DNA from 4 places in the Streptomyces sp. NPDC004327 genome. Region 3 is predicted to be linked to each of the others. Evidence: riboswitches for the same ligand, from Rfam matches in the RefSeq annotation. Region 3 holds a riboswitch; each other region holds the start of a gene.
What was found. A riboswitch is a leader RNA that binds a small molecule or an ion and turns the genes downstream of it on or off. The one in region 3 is predicted to bind cyclic di-AMP.

Region 1 (3,197 bases), on a different contig from region 3:
AGTGCCTGCGGGTCCACGTCCCCTACGCCACCCGCGCCGACATCGTGCGGGTCCACCCGGGCGAGGAGTGGATCCACGTCCTGGAGGGCCGGGTGCGGCTCGCGCTCGGCGAGACGGTGCACGTCCTCGATCCCGGGGACAGCGCCCATTTCGACTCGCTCACCCCGCACCGGATCGGTGCCGCCACCCAGGCCGGGGCCGAGCTGCTCTTCGTCCACACCCTGATGCAGAGCCCCGCCGCCGAGCTGTGCCTCGGCGACGGGACCCCGCACCGCCGCTGAGGTCCAGAAAGGAAAGACATGTCCGAGAAGTCCGTACCGGTCACCGGCGAGGAGCGCGGTGAGGGCAAGTTCCCCAAGGGCCTGGTGCTCCGGCTCTTCGCCTATCTGGTCGCCGGTCACCTCTTCGCCGCCTTCCTCTACCTGCTCTTCGCGATGGGCGCGAAGTAGCGGCGGCCCGCGCCGGGGCTACGCCTCCGTGAGCATCCGCTCGCGCAGCCGCTCCCGGGTCTCGGGGGCCAGCTTCAGGCCCTCGGCGAGATAGGCGTCGACCGAGCCCCAGGTCGTCTCGATCGCCTCGAAGGCGGCCCGCAGATACTCCGCCCGCGCGTCGAACAGCGGCGCGAGCAGCTCCATCACCTCCGGCGACATCGCGTCCGGGGCGGTGGAGCTGCGCTGCACCTTGTAGCGGCGGTGCGGGGCGTTGGACTTCAGGTAGTCCTCCTCGATCGCCCCGCGCTCGACCCCGAGCGCCAGCAGCGATATCGCGATCGCCAGGCCGGCCCGGTCCTTCCCGGCGGCGCAGTGCATCAGGACCGGGACGCTGTCCTCGGCCATCGCGTGCAGGACCCGGCTGTGCTCGGCCGTCTTCTCCACGATCATCTTCCGGTACGAACCGGACATCCGGGCCGCCGCCTTGCCGTCGGCCAGGAGCCCGCGCAGCTGCTCCACGTCGCCGGTGCGCACCAGGTTCCAGAACTCCTTGCCGTCGGCCGGGTCGCTGAGGGGGATGTTCACGTTCCGTGTCCCCGGAAGGTCCACGTCCGGTCCCTCGATCCGCCGGTCCGCGTCGTTGCGGAAGTCGAAGACCGTGTGCAGCGACAGGGTGGCGAGGAACGCGGCGTCCTCCTCGGTGGCGTGTGCCAGGTGGCCGCTGCGGAACAGCTGTCCGGGGCGCACCGCCCGGCCGTCCGTGGTCGGCAGGCCGCCCAGGTCACGGAAGTTGCGTACGCCGGCGAGCTCGGGCTCGGTGGTCGCTTGCGTCACGGTTGCTCCTGGTCTCTCGAGATCGGTTCCTCGGGCAATCATCCAGGGTCGGATGCCAGTGGCACACCCCCTCGGGGTGGGAATGGTCGATCTGTCCGTATTGTGGGTTTGGTGATAACGCGCCCTGGTTGCAGGGGAGATGGGAATCGGGGCGTGAGCAGCGTCATAAACGTGACGGACCGTGGCTGATCGTCTTTTTCGAATTCCTTTGGGGAAAGGGAAATCGAAGGCCCGTCATCGACGCAGGGTGACCGGAATTCCGGCCGGATTTCACGTGATCAAGAGTGGCCGGAAATCCATGGCTTGTTCGCGTCGACCCGGCTCGTCTAGCGTCGCGCTCAATCCGGACGGACCGCCGAATCCTGCCGCCGCCCGGAATCCGCACCCACCCGTGTCAGGCAGGAGCGGGGGACCCAGGTACTTTGCCGATCCCTCGACGCATCACGCTCGAAGGACGGCTCGGGGTGAAGCCGCGCGAAGGCGCGGCCGGACATCTCCAGTCCGAACCCGACAGCTCACCTCGCAGGCGACGGAGAGGAATTCGCCATGCCCGCGAAGGGTAAGCACCGCCGTACCAAGGCCAACCCGATCACCCGCGGGTTCGTCGCCGCCGGCACGGGTGGCGCCGTCGTCGCGCTCCCGCTGATCGGCGCGACCGGCGCCCACGCCGCCGAGCAGGCCGCCCCGGCCGCGGCCCCCCAGCGGGCCGTCGCCGCCGCGGCCCCCGCCGCCGTCACCCCCGCCCAGGCCCCGGCCGCCGCGTCCGCCGCCCCCGCGTCGTACACCGTGGTGCGCGGCGACTACCTGTCGAAGATCGCCTCCGAGCACCACCTGGCCGGCGGCTGGCACCAGCTCTACCGCGACAACCGCCAGGTCGTCGGCGAGAACCCCTCGCTGATCCTGCCCGGCATGAAGCTGGTCCTCGGCGGCAGGAACCACGCCAAGGCCCACCCGGCGACGACCGCCGCCCCGCAGTCCTCCGCCGACGGGCAGCGCGCCTCGCGCAGTGCCGAGCGCACGGCGAAGCCGGCCGCGGCCCCCGCCTCCTCCTCGTCCGCCGCTTCCTCCTCCTCGGCCTCGTCGTCCTCCGCGTCGACCGGCACGACCTCCTCCACCGGCTGGGTCGTCCCCGTCAGCGGTGGCATCTCCACCGCGTACAAGACGCCGGGCGCGATGTGGTCCTCCGGCTACCACACCGGCGTCGACTTCATCGCCGACACCGGCACGGCCGTCCACGCGGTCGGCCCCGGCACCGTCTACTCCGCCGGCTGGGGCGGCGCCTACGGCAACCAGATCGTCATCCAGCACGCCGACGGCACCTTCTCGCAGTACGGCCACCTCTCCTCGATCTCCGTCAGCGCCGGCCAGACCGTCACCGCCGGCCAGGTGATCGGCCTCTCCGGCGCCACCGGCAACGTCACCGGCCCGCACCTGCACTTCGAGATGCGCACCGGGCCGGACTACGGCTCCGACATCGACCCGCTGGCCGCCCTTCGCCAGCACGGCGTCGCGATCTGACGCGTCTGCCGCTTCGGACGCTTCTGGAGCGTCTGACGGACCATAAGCGGGGCCATCACCGATGGCCCCGCTTATTCCTGCTTGACGTGATCTTTACCTCGTGGCATATGTCACCCGCCGTCAACCCCTCCTTACGGTCGCGTAGGTCACACGCGTAAGGGAAAGATGTGGTCCCGTGGCAGACGATTCGAGATCACGAGACAAGAACGCATTCGGGTCGTACGCGGCGATCGGTGACAGCTTCACCGAGGGCGTGGGAGACCCCGGGCCCGACGGGAATTTCGTCGGCTGGGCGGACCGATTCGCGGTCCTGCTCGCCGACCAGCTGCCTGAGCACGACGCCTTCCGCTACGCCAATCTGGCCGTACGGGGGCGCCTTCTCGACCAGATCGTCACGGAACAGGTGCCGCGGGC
Region 2 (3,197 bases), on a different contig from region 3:
GCTCCAGCCGAAGACGTTGCCACCGAGGGCGAGCGGGAAGACGTGCAGGTCGGAGTCGCCCAGTCGGCGAAGAGAAGTCATGGATTGATCAACCCTCCACGCCACCGGGCCTATTCCGGCCGCCCGGGCCCGTCACGGCGAGGCGCCGGCCGAACACGCCGGCGCCCGCCCCCGGCCGGTGGCCGGAGGCGGGCGCCGCGGGAGGTCAGTAGCTGAGGCCCTTCGAGCGCAGCCAGGCGCCCGGGTCCACGCGGTCGCCCGACCCCGTGTGGACCTCCAGGTGGAGGTGGGGGCCGGTGACGTTGCCGGTGGCGCCGACGCGGCCGATGGTGTCGGCGGTGCCGACGGACTGGCCGACGGAGACCGTCATCGAGGAGAGGTGGCAGTACCAGACCTCGGTGCCGTCCTCGAGCTCCAGGACGATCCGGTAGCCGTAGGAGCCGGACCAGCCGGCCGACTTCACGGTGCCGCTGTGGACGGCCTTGACCGGGGTGCCGGTGGGCGCGGCGAAGTCCAGGCCGGTGTGGTAGCCGGAGGACCACATCGAGCCGGCCTCGCCGTAGGTCGAGGTGATCGTGTACGAGGAGGTCGGCAGCGAGAAGCTGGCGGCGAGCTTGGCCAGGCGCTCGGCCTCGGCCTTCGCCGCGGCCTCCGCCTCGGCCTTCTTCTTCGCCTCGGCGGCGGCCTTCTCCGCGGCGGTGGCCTTGGCGGCGGCCTCCGCGGCCGCCTTCTCGGCGGCGGCCTTCTCCGCCTTCGCCTTCTCGGCGGCGTCGGCGACGGCCTGCTGCTGCTCGGCCTGCTGGAGGATGCGGGCGCGCAGGGCCTCGCCGGCGTCGGCGGCCGTCTTCGTCTGCTCGGCGCCGGCGGTGTCGCCCTCGCCGGCGGTGTAGGTGACGGCGGTGAGCGGCTGGGTGTTGCCGTTGCCCGCGGTGTCGGCATTGTCGCCGTTGTCGTCGTGGCCGATCAGCGCGCCGACGCCGGGGAGTTCGCTCGCGTCGGGCAGGTGGACGTCCGGCAGGTCGGGCAGGGCGATCGAGACGGGCGGCTTGGCCTGCGCGGAGGCGAGGCCGCCGGCGCCGACGGCGGCGATGACACCGACGCCGAGGACGGTGGAGGAGCGGGCGAAGTTGGAGCGCTGCTTGACCACGCGGTGGCGCCCGCCGGAACGGCTCTGGGCCCGCAGGGAGTCCTCGGTGGGGTTCCACTCCTCGGCCGCCCCGTCCGTGCCACCCGCGCCAGGGGCGTCGTAGGAGGCGAAGGGGGTATGCGGAGCGGGGGTGTTGGAGGCCACGGAGGCGCTCTCCTTTCCTTCCTTCTCGCCTACCGGGTTAGCTGACGGGTTCGGAGCAGGAAGGTCTCCTACGGGCGTGCCGCACGGGTGCGGCGGGGCCCGATTCACCCCAAGTGGTGGTTCCCCGGTTCCCTTGCGGGATTCGGCGCGTGCGCACGGTGCCGCCTCTTGCGACGGCTGGGACGACCGCGCTGCGTTATCGAACGTTAATAGACACGGGCACTCGATTCCAAGCTGTTCCTCTTGATCATTCACTGAATTGAGAGGGAATCGCCCGAGTTGAGACCCCTTCAGAAAAAGCTCAGGTCACAAGAGGAGTCTGACATTCCGTCAATTGTTATCGGAGGGAGATCCATCGACTACACCCCGTCATGAGCCCTCGGGATCGCCAGGCGGGACAATCGGCGGGCCTTCCGGCGGCACCACCGGCATCGTCCGCCGCGACTCCGGCCGCCCCACCGCCGGCCGGCTCACCGCGAGCAGCGCCATGTCGTCCGTGGAGTCCCCGCCCGTGTGCCGGCGCACGTCCGCCACCAGCGCGTCCAGCAGCTCCTCCGGCCCCGGGAAGAGCCGCCCCACGAGCCGCACCGCCGGGTCGTAGAAGACACCGCCCGCGTCCCGCGCCTCCGACAGGCCGTCCGTGTAGAACAGCAGGGTCGCGCCCGCCGGGAACGGCGTCTCGTCCACCCGGTCCGGCCACGCCGCCAGGTCGCCCATCCCCAGCGGCAGCGCCGCCTCGCTCGGCCGCAGCAGCGCCACGCCCCCGTCCTCGTACAGCAGCAGCGGCTCGGGATGCCCGCGGTTCACCACCCGTACGACACCTCCGTGACCGCCCGGGAACTCGGCGAGCACCGCCGTCGTGAACCCCTCGACGGCGTCCAGGCCCTCCCGCCGCGTGGCCTCCCGTGCCAGCGCCCGGTCGAGCCGCGCCGCCACGCCCTCCAGGCTCGCCTCCTGCTCGGCCGCCTCCCGGAAGGCGCCGATGAGGACCGTGACCGCCTCCACGGCCTCCAGCCCCTTGCCCCGCACGTCGCCGACCACGAGCCGGACCCCGTGCGGGGTGTCCTGCACGGCGAACAGGTCGCCGCCGATGAAGGCGTCCGCGCGCGCCGCCTCGTACCGGGCCGCGATCCGCAGCCCGCCGATCCGCCCGGCGGGCGCAGGAAGCACCGCCCGCTGCGCGGTCTCCGCGATCTCCCGCGCCGAGGCGAGCCGTTCGCCGCTGCGCCGCACCACCCGGTTGATCAGCAGACCGAGCGCCGCGACCGTCACCACGGTCAGCGTCTCCGTGAGCGAGGGGATCTCGTCCACGGTCCCGTTGTAGAAGTGCAGGCCGATGCTGGCGAGCACCGCGGCGACGCCGGTGAGCAGCGTGATCAGGGTCGAGAAGAACGGCGCGGCGATCAGCGGCGCCGCCGAGAACAGCGGCGCCGCCGTGAAGGTGGGCGGGGTCGCCAGGTCGTAGAGCACCCCGCCCACGATCAGCAGGGGCGGCAGCGCGCGGATGAACGTGCGGGCGCCCCGGTACGGGCCGGGGTCGGGGCCGGGGGTGTCGTCCCCCGGCCCGCGCCGCACCGCCGCTCGCGCCACGCTGTGCTCCGCTCCCTGGTCCCGGGTCCGGGCCGCGGACGTACCCGCGCCCTCCCCAGGGTGCGGTCAGCCGGCCCGGCTCGGCGACTCCTCCTCGGCCGGTTGGCGTACGGCGAGCCGCCCGCCGCGCGCGAGCGCCGCCATGGCCGCCGCGCACCCGAGGCCGACCGCGCAGAGCACCAGCCAGGGCGCCGCCGACCAGCCGGTCACGTCGAGCAGGGCGCCCGTGCCCAGGTTCCCGAGCGTGATGCCGATCCCGCAGACGGTGTTGTAGAGCCCGTAGTGGGTGGCCACCCAGCGCCCCCGGGACAGCGCG
Region 3 (3,197 bases):
CCGAACTCGCGGCGGCCTGCCGGGAGCACGGCGCGGGCCTGGTCGTGGACGACGCGCACGGCTTCGGCGTCCTCGGCGACGGCGGGCGCGGGGCGCCGCACGGGGCCGGGCTCGCGGGCGCGCCGGACGTGGTGGCGACGCTGACGCTGTCCAAGTCGCTGGGCAGCCAGGGCGGTGCGGTCCTCGGCCCGGCCCGGGTGATCGAGCACCTGGTCAACGCGGCCCGCACCTTCATCTTCGACACCGGCCTCGCCCCGGCGGCGACGGGCGGCGCGCTGGCGAGCCTGCGGCTGATCGCCGCCGATCCGGGCCTCGCGGCCCGGGCCCGTACGGTCGCGACGACCCTGCACCGCCGGCTCACCGAGGCCGGCCTCACCGCCGCCCACCCCGACGCCGCCGTCGTCTCGGTCCGCGCGCCCGGCCCCAACGAGGCCCTCGGCTGGGCCGCCGACTGCCGCGAACTCGGGCTCGCCGTCGGCTGCTTCCGCCCGCCGTCGGTCCCGGACGGCATCTCCCGGCTGCGGCTGACCGCGCGCGCGGACCTCACCGACGCCGAGATCGAGCGCGCGGTGACGACGATCGTGCGGACCGCTCCGCAGGGCGCCTAGCGACCGCCACGCGGCCGTCGGGCCGCCCGTCGCACGGTTCACCGCTTCGGGCGACAGATATCCGTATAACTTGGTGGATCGCCGCCCAGGGCGGCACGATCGGTGGCACTCTGGCGCGAAGCGCAATCCGGGCCCGGCCCGGAGGGGAAAGGGACAGCGTCGCCATGGCAGACCACCAGGAAGCAACCGTCACGCTGCCGAGCGACCCCGCATCGGTCTCCGCCGCCCGGCGGTACGTCGCCGAGGTGCTCGTCTCCTGGGGGCTCGGCGGCGCTGCGGACGCCAGCGAGACGGCCGAGGCGGTCCGGCTCATCGTGTCCGAGCTGGCGACCAACGCCGTCCAGCACACCTTCGGGCAGTCGCCGACCTTCACGGTCGACGTCCGGCTCGACCGGGACGAGCGGCTGCGCGTCGGGGTGACGGACAGCCACCCCCGCTGGCCCAAGCGCCTGCCGGCCGCCGTCCAGCAGGACAACGGGCGCGGCATGATGATCATCCGCTCGCTGGCCGCCGAGGCGGGCGGCCGGCTGTCGGTGACGCCGACGGCCGAGGGCGGCAAGACCGTGTGGATCGAGCTGCCCTGGCCGGCGGCGGTTCCCGGCTGAGACGGTCCTACTGAGACGCGTCCGCTGAGACGGGCCCGCTGAACGGGCCCGCTGGGGCGGGTTCGCTGCGACGGCCCGCTACGGGGCCGGCCGGCGGGTCAGCGGACCCGGCCGTAGAGGACTCTGGAGGTCCAGATCCGTTCCAGCTTCACCCACGATCCGGTCTTCGGCGAGTGCCAGATCGCGTTGTTACCCGCGTAGATCCCGACGTGGTACACCCTTCCGCCGGAGTGGAAGAAGACCAGGTCCCCCTTCTGGCGGCTCGCCGCCGAGATGTGACGCGTGGTGTTGTACTGCTGCTGCGCGGTGCGGGGCAGCGTCTTGCCCGCCCTCTTGTACGAGTAGAGCGTGAGACCCGAGCAGTCGAACCTGCTGGGGCCTGATGCGCCGTACCGGTAGGGCGATCCCTTCTTGGAGGCGGCGATGCTCAGCGCCGTGTTGGCGTACGAGCTCGCGGCCTGGGCCTCCGGCGCCGCTCCTGGGGCGAGCAGCGTGCCGCCGACGGCGGCGAGAGTGAGAGCCGAGACGGCTCCGGCCCGGGACAGCAGGGACGGGACATGAATCTGCGCAGTCATGCGCAACCCTTCGTCAGCCGCCTGTGAAGGATGACCTGTCGGGTTCGGGCAGGCGAAGATGCCCGGCCGCGGCTGCGGCTTCACCCCAAGGAACGTCCCACTGGCCCGGACGTCCCGTACTGCTCGGGTCCTCCACTCCTGCCGATCCACTCCTGTCGACCAGACATCCGGGACGGCGGCAGGACTCGGCGTCCGCCCGGACCGCCCCGCCTCGGGTGGCGGGGGCTTGTCGTCGACAGGGATCTTGACCCACGTCCTGGCCGAAATCCGAGTGGAAACGGCGATATGTGAGGCTCCTCACGACTGATCCATTCGGGTGGACAGTCAGGTTTGGTGATCGTCCGAGATGTCCGCGACGAGTCCTCCACCAGGGGTGGAACGCCCTGTTCCGCCAGATGCGTACACCTGTTGCGCAACATAGCCGAGCTCTATGTCGATACGTCGACTACGCCGAACGGGGGAGCGATTCTGCGGTCCCGCTGGCCCGAGTGGACCTCGACACGACACGCCCCCGTGTCAACTCACCGGGCTTCGGGGCACGGTGACGCGGGCCGCGCGGCGCTCACCGTCCAACACCCGCAGCGCGCGGGCGAGTGTGTCCGCGTGCACCTCGCTCTCGCCCCGCGCGTGCATCAGCGTCAGCGCCTCGCGCAGCGCCGCCGCCCGCCCGACCAGGGCCTGCGCGGCCCGCAGCGCTCCATAGGTGTGCGAGGACCTGGCGGGATTGATCCGCCCGAGCAGATCGACGACCTCGAGGTACGCGTCGACGAGTTCACCCTCGGCGCGGGTGAGCGCGGGCAGCGGCGGCAGGTCCGGGACCACGGCTCACCGCTCCCCGTGACCGTCGGCCGCGGACTCCCGGCGGCTGCGGACCACCTGGTCCACCAGGCCGTACGCGAGCGCGCCCGGCGCGTCGAACACGGTGGTCCGGTCGATGTCGGCGTCGATCCGGGCCCGCTCCCGTCCGGTGTGCTCGGCGAGCATCCGGGAGATCAGCTCCCGCTGCCGCAGCAGCTCGCGGGCCTGGACGTCCAGATCGCTGGGCTGCCCCTGCAACGGCTCGTCGAGGGAGGGCTGCTGAAGGACGATCCGGGAACCCGGCAGCGTGAGCCGGCGCCCCGCAGAGCCCGCCGCGAGCAGCACCGCGGCCGGCCCGACGGCCTGGCCGAGGCAGATGGTCTCCACCTCGCACGAGACCGTGCGGATCGTGTCGTAGATCGAGGTCATGGCGCTGACGGAGCCGCCGGGGGAGTTGATGTAGAGGCTGATCACCCGCTCCGGGGCCGCGTAGTCGAGATGCAGGAACTGGGCGATCACATCGCCCGCCGCGATCTCGTCGACCGGCGTGCCCAGGAAGACGATCCGCTCCTCCAGGAGCTTCGCGTAGGGGTCGAGGGTGCGGGTCCCGG
Region 4 (3,197 bases), on a different contig from region 3:
GCGCCCGGACAACCGCGCCGTCCTGGTCTACGAGCCCGTGAGCCAGGCCGACGACGCCGACGACGCCGACGACAGCGACGAGGAAGAGGGAGCGGAGCAGTGACCGACGCTGCCGCGTCTTTGACGAGCATGGACTTCCACCCGCAGCCCCAGCCGGGCATCGCCAAGCCCTGGGCCTTCCCGGCCCCGGAGCGCGGCGCGCTCGACAACGGCCTGACCGTGCTGCGCTGCCACCGTCCCGGCCAGCAGGTGGTGGCCGTCGAGATCTTCCTCGACGCCCCGCTGGACGCCGAGCCCGAGGGCCTCGACGGCGTCGCCACGATCATGGCCCGGGCGCTGTCCGAGGGCACCGACCGGCACTCCGCCGAGGAGTACGCCGCCGAGCTGGAGCGCTGCGGCGCCACGCTCGACGCGCACGCCGACCACCCCGGCGTCCGGGTCTCCCTGGAGGTCCCGGTCTCCCGGCTGCCCAAGGGCCTCGGCCTGCTCGCCGAGGCGCTGATCGCCCCGGCGTTCGCCGAGTCCGAGGTCGAGCGCCTGGTCAACAACCGGCTCGACGAGATCCCGCACGAGACGGCCAACCCGGGCCGCCGCGCCGCCAAGCAGCTCTCCAAGGAGCTCTTCCCGGCCTCCGCGCGGATGTCCCGGCCGCGCCAGGGCACCGAGGAGACCGTCCGGGCGATCGACGCCGCCGCCGTCCGCGCCTTCTACGACGCGCACGTGCGGCCGGCCGCGGCCACCGTCGTGGTCGTCGGCGACCTCACCGACGTCGACCTGGACAAGGTGCTCGCCGAGACCCTCGGCGCCTGGAGCGGCGCGCCCGCCGCGCCCCGCCCCATGCCGCCCATCACGGCCGACGACACCGGCCGGGTCGTCATCGTGGACCGCCCGGGGGCGGTCCAGACGCAGCTGCTCATCGGCCGCGTCGGCGCCGACCGCCACGACCGCGTCTGGCCGGCCCAGGTGCTCGGCACGTACTGCCTCGGCGGCACCCTCACCTCCCGCCTGGACCGCGTCCTGCGCGAGGAGAAGGGCTACACGTACGGCGTGCGCGCGTTCAGCCAGGTGCTGCGCTCGGACGGCGCGGGCCACGGTGCCTCGATGCTCGCCATCAGCGGCTCGGTGGACACGCCCAACACCGGCCCGGCGCTCGACGACCTGTGGAAGGTGCTGCGCACCCTCGCCGCCGACGGCCTGGACGACGCCGAGCGCGACGTGGCCGTGCAGAACCTGGTGGGCGTCGCCCCGCTGAAGTACGAGACCGCGGCCTCCGTCGCGGCCACGCTGGCGGACCAGGTCGAGCAGCACCTCCCGGACGACTTCCAGGGGCACTTGTACGCGCGCCTGGCCGAGACCGGCACGGTGGAGGCGACCGCGGCCGTGGTCAACGCCTTCCCGGTGGACCGGCTGGTCACCGTCCTGGTCGGCGACGCGTCGCAGATCGAGGAGCCGGTGCGGGCGCTCGGCATCGGTGAAGTGACCGTGGTCACCGGCTGATTGAGCCGCTGTCACGAGGACCCTGGCGACCTGGTTCGTCAGGGTCCTTGCCATTTGTCCGTATTACGGCTAATGATCTTGAATGCCCTGTGGCATGTCTTACAAACTCACGAGTCTGTTTGGTGATTGACGGAAGATCCGCCTAGCGTCGACGCGACTGTTCGCCCGTTGCACGACGCCGCGCCCGCGGCAAACGGACAGTCATCGCCGAGTCCCCGCAAGGCGCGAGCCTGGGGAGCCGGGGACCCATACGCAGTCCCTGGGGTGAATCGGACGCCTTCGCGCACGCGGAGGGGCCCGTAGGAGACCTTCCTGCTCCGAACCCGTCAGCTAACCCGGTAGGCGAGAGGGAAGGAAAGGATCAGCCACTACATGGCGTTCACCCGTGCCACCGGGAAGCATCGTGCTCCGAGTCGTCTGACGCGCCGTGGCGCGGGCATCGCCGGCGTGGCGACCCTCGCGACCACCGGCGTCATCGGCACCCTCGCCTCCCCGGCGCTCGCCGCCGACACGGAGAGCACTTCCCTGGAGGACACCGGTCTCACCCAGGTGATCACCGAGGAGTCCCTCGCCGAGCACGTCGACGCCCAGGCGGCCGCGCAGGAGAAGGAGGCCTACGAGGCCGCCGCCCGCGTGAAGGCCGCCGCCGAGGCGAAGCGCAAGGCCGAGGCCCGCGCCAAGGAGATCCGCGAGGCCAAGGAGCGTGCCGCCCGTGAGGCCGAGCGCAAGCGCCTGAACTCCTTCCAGGCCCCCGTCGCCCACTCGTACGTGTCCACCGGCTACAACACCGGCGGCTCGCTCTGGTCCTCCGGCCACCACTCCGGCATCGACTTCCACGCCGCCTACGGCACCACGGTCGTCTCCGTCGGCTCCGGCACCGTCGTCGAGGCCGGCTGGGGCGGGGCGTACGGCAACAACATCGTCATCCGGATGAACGACGGCACGTACACCCAGTACGGCCACCTCTCCGCCATCCGCGTGTACGTCGGCCAGAAGGTCACCCCGGGCGAGCAGATCGGCGTCTCCGGCTCCTCCGGCAACTCCACGGGCCCGCACCTCCACTTCGAGGCCCGCACCAGCCCCGAGTACGGCTCGGACATCAACCCGATCACGTACCTGCGCGCCCGCGGCGTCGACGTCTGACGTCCCCCGGCCCAGCGTGAGGAAGCCCCGGCTCGAACGAGCCGGGGCTTTTTTCGTCCCCGAATTACCGGCCGGCATCGGAAATTCCCGCGTCCTGCAATAGAGTCGCCGGACAGGCGCCACCCGACGGGGTTTCGCGCGGAGAAAAGCGGAGGTCGGACATGCGCATTCCCGCGCACTCGGTATGCACGGCGATCCGGGACGACATCGTGTCCGGGGTGTACGCGCGGGGAGCCAGACTGACGGAGGAACAACTCGCCCGCCGCTACGGCGTCTCCCGCGTCCCGGTCCGCGAGGCGCTGCGCACCCTGGAGTCCGAGGGCTTCGTCGTCACCCGCAGGCACGCCGGTGCCCAGGTCGCCGAACCCGGCGAGCAGGAGGCCGCCGACCTCCTCGACATGCGCTCCCTACTCGAACCCCTGGGCGCCGCCCGGGCCGCCCAGCGCCGCACCGACGCCCACCTCAAGGTGCTGCGCGGCCTGGTCAGGCTGGGGCAGGAGCGGGCCCGGCACGGCCGGAGCGAGGACCTGCGTGCGCTCGACGGCTGGTTCCACGAG

Region 1: another riboswitch for cyclic di-AMP. It lies ahead of ACFYU9_RS17800 (peptidoglycan DD-metalloendopeptidase family protein); the one in region 3 lies ahead of ACFYU9_RS14755 (C40 family peptidase).
Region 2: another riboswitch for cyclic di-AMP. It lies ahead of ACFYU9_RS23800 (M23 family metallopeptidase); the one in region 3 lies ahead of ACFYU9_RS14755 (C40 family peptidase).
Region 4: another riboswitch for cyclic di-AMP. It lies ahead of ACFYU9_RS29580 (M23 family metallopeptidase); the one in region 3 lies ahead of ACFYU9_RS14755 (C40 family peptidase).

Annotation. Positions count from the first base shown of each region.
Region 1 covers NZ_JBIAME010000005.1:27,502-30,698, reverse strand. The annotation lists gene ACFYU9_RS17815 (helix-turn-helix domain-containing protein) at 1-281, shown strand, start outside; gene ACFYU9_RS17810 (DUF6126 family protein) at 300-449, shown strand; gene ACFYU9_RS17805 (tyrosine-protein phosphatase) at 468-1,265, opposite strand; cyclic di-AMP (ydaO/yuaA leader) riboswitch at 1,642-1,807, shown strand; gene ACFYU9_RS17800 (peptidoglycan DD-metalloendopeptidase family protein) at 1,812-2,783, shown strand; gene ACFYU9_RS17795 (SGNH/GDSL hydrolase family protein) at 2,959-3,197, shown strand, end outside.
Region 2 covers NZ_JBIAME010000006.1:646,063-649,259, reverse strand. The annotation lists gene ACFYU9_RS23805 (aldo/keto reductase) at 1-81, opposite strand, end outside; gene ACFYU9_RS23800 (M23 family metallopeptidase) at 206-1,291, opposite strand; cyclic di-AMP (ydaO/yuaA leader) riboswitch at 1,303-1,449, opposite strand; gene ACFYU9_RS23795 (PP2C family protein-serine/threonine phosphatase) at 1,661-2,881, opposite strand; gene ACFYU9_RS23790 (MFS transporter) at 2,948-3,197, opposite strand, start outside.
Region 3 covers NZ_JBIAME010000004.1:103,178-106,374, forward strand. The annotation lists gene ACFYU9_RS14745 (8-amino-7-oxononanoate synthase) at 1-608, shown strand, start outside; gene ACFYU9_RS14750 (ATP-binding protein) at 773-1,213, shown strand; gene ACFYU9_RS14755 (C40 family peptidase) at 1,312-1,788, opposite strand; cyclic di-AMP (ydaO/yuaA leader) riboswitch at 1,792-1,989, opposite strand; gene ACFYU9_RS14760 (hypothetical protein) at 2,305-2,610, opposite strand; gene ACFYU9_RS14765 (ATP-dependent Clp protease proteolytic subunit) at 2,614-3,197, opposite strand, start outside.
Region 4 covers NZ_JBIAME010000009.1:320,444-323,640, reverse strand. The annotation lists gene ACFYU9_RS29590 (M16 family metallopeptidase) at 1-103, shown strand, start outside; gene ACFYU9_RS29585 (M16 family metallopeptidase) at 130-1,497, shown strand; cyclic di-AMP (ydaO/yuaA leader) riboswitch at 1,693-1,857, shown strand; gene ACFYU9_RS29580 (M23 family metallopeptidase) at 1,870-2,640, shown strand; gene ACFYU9_RS29575 (GntR family transcriptional regulator) at 2,802-3,197, shown strand, end outside.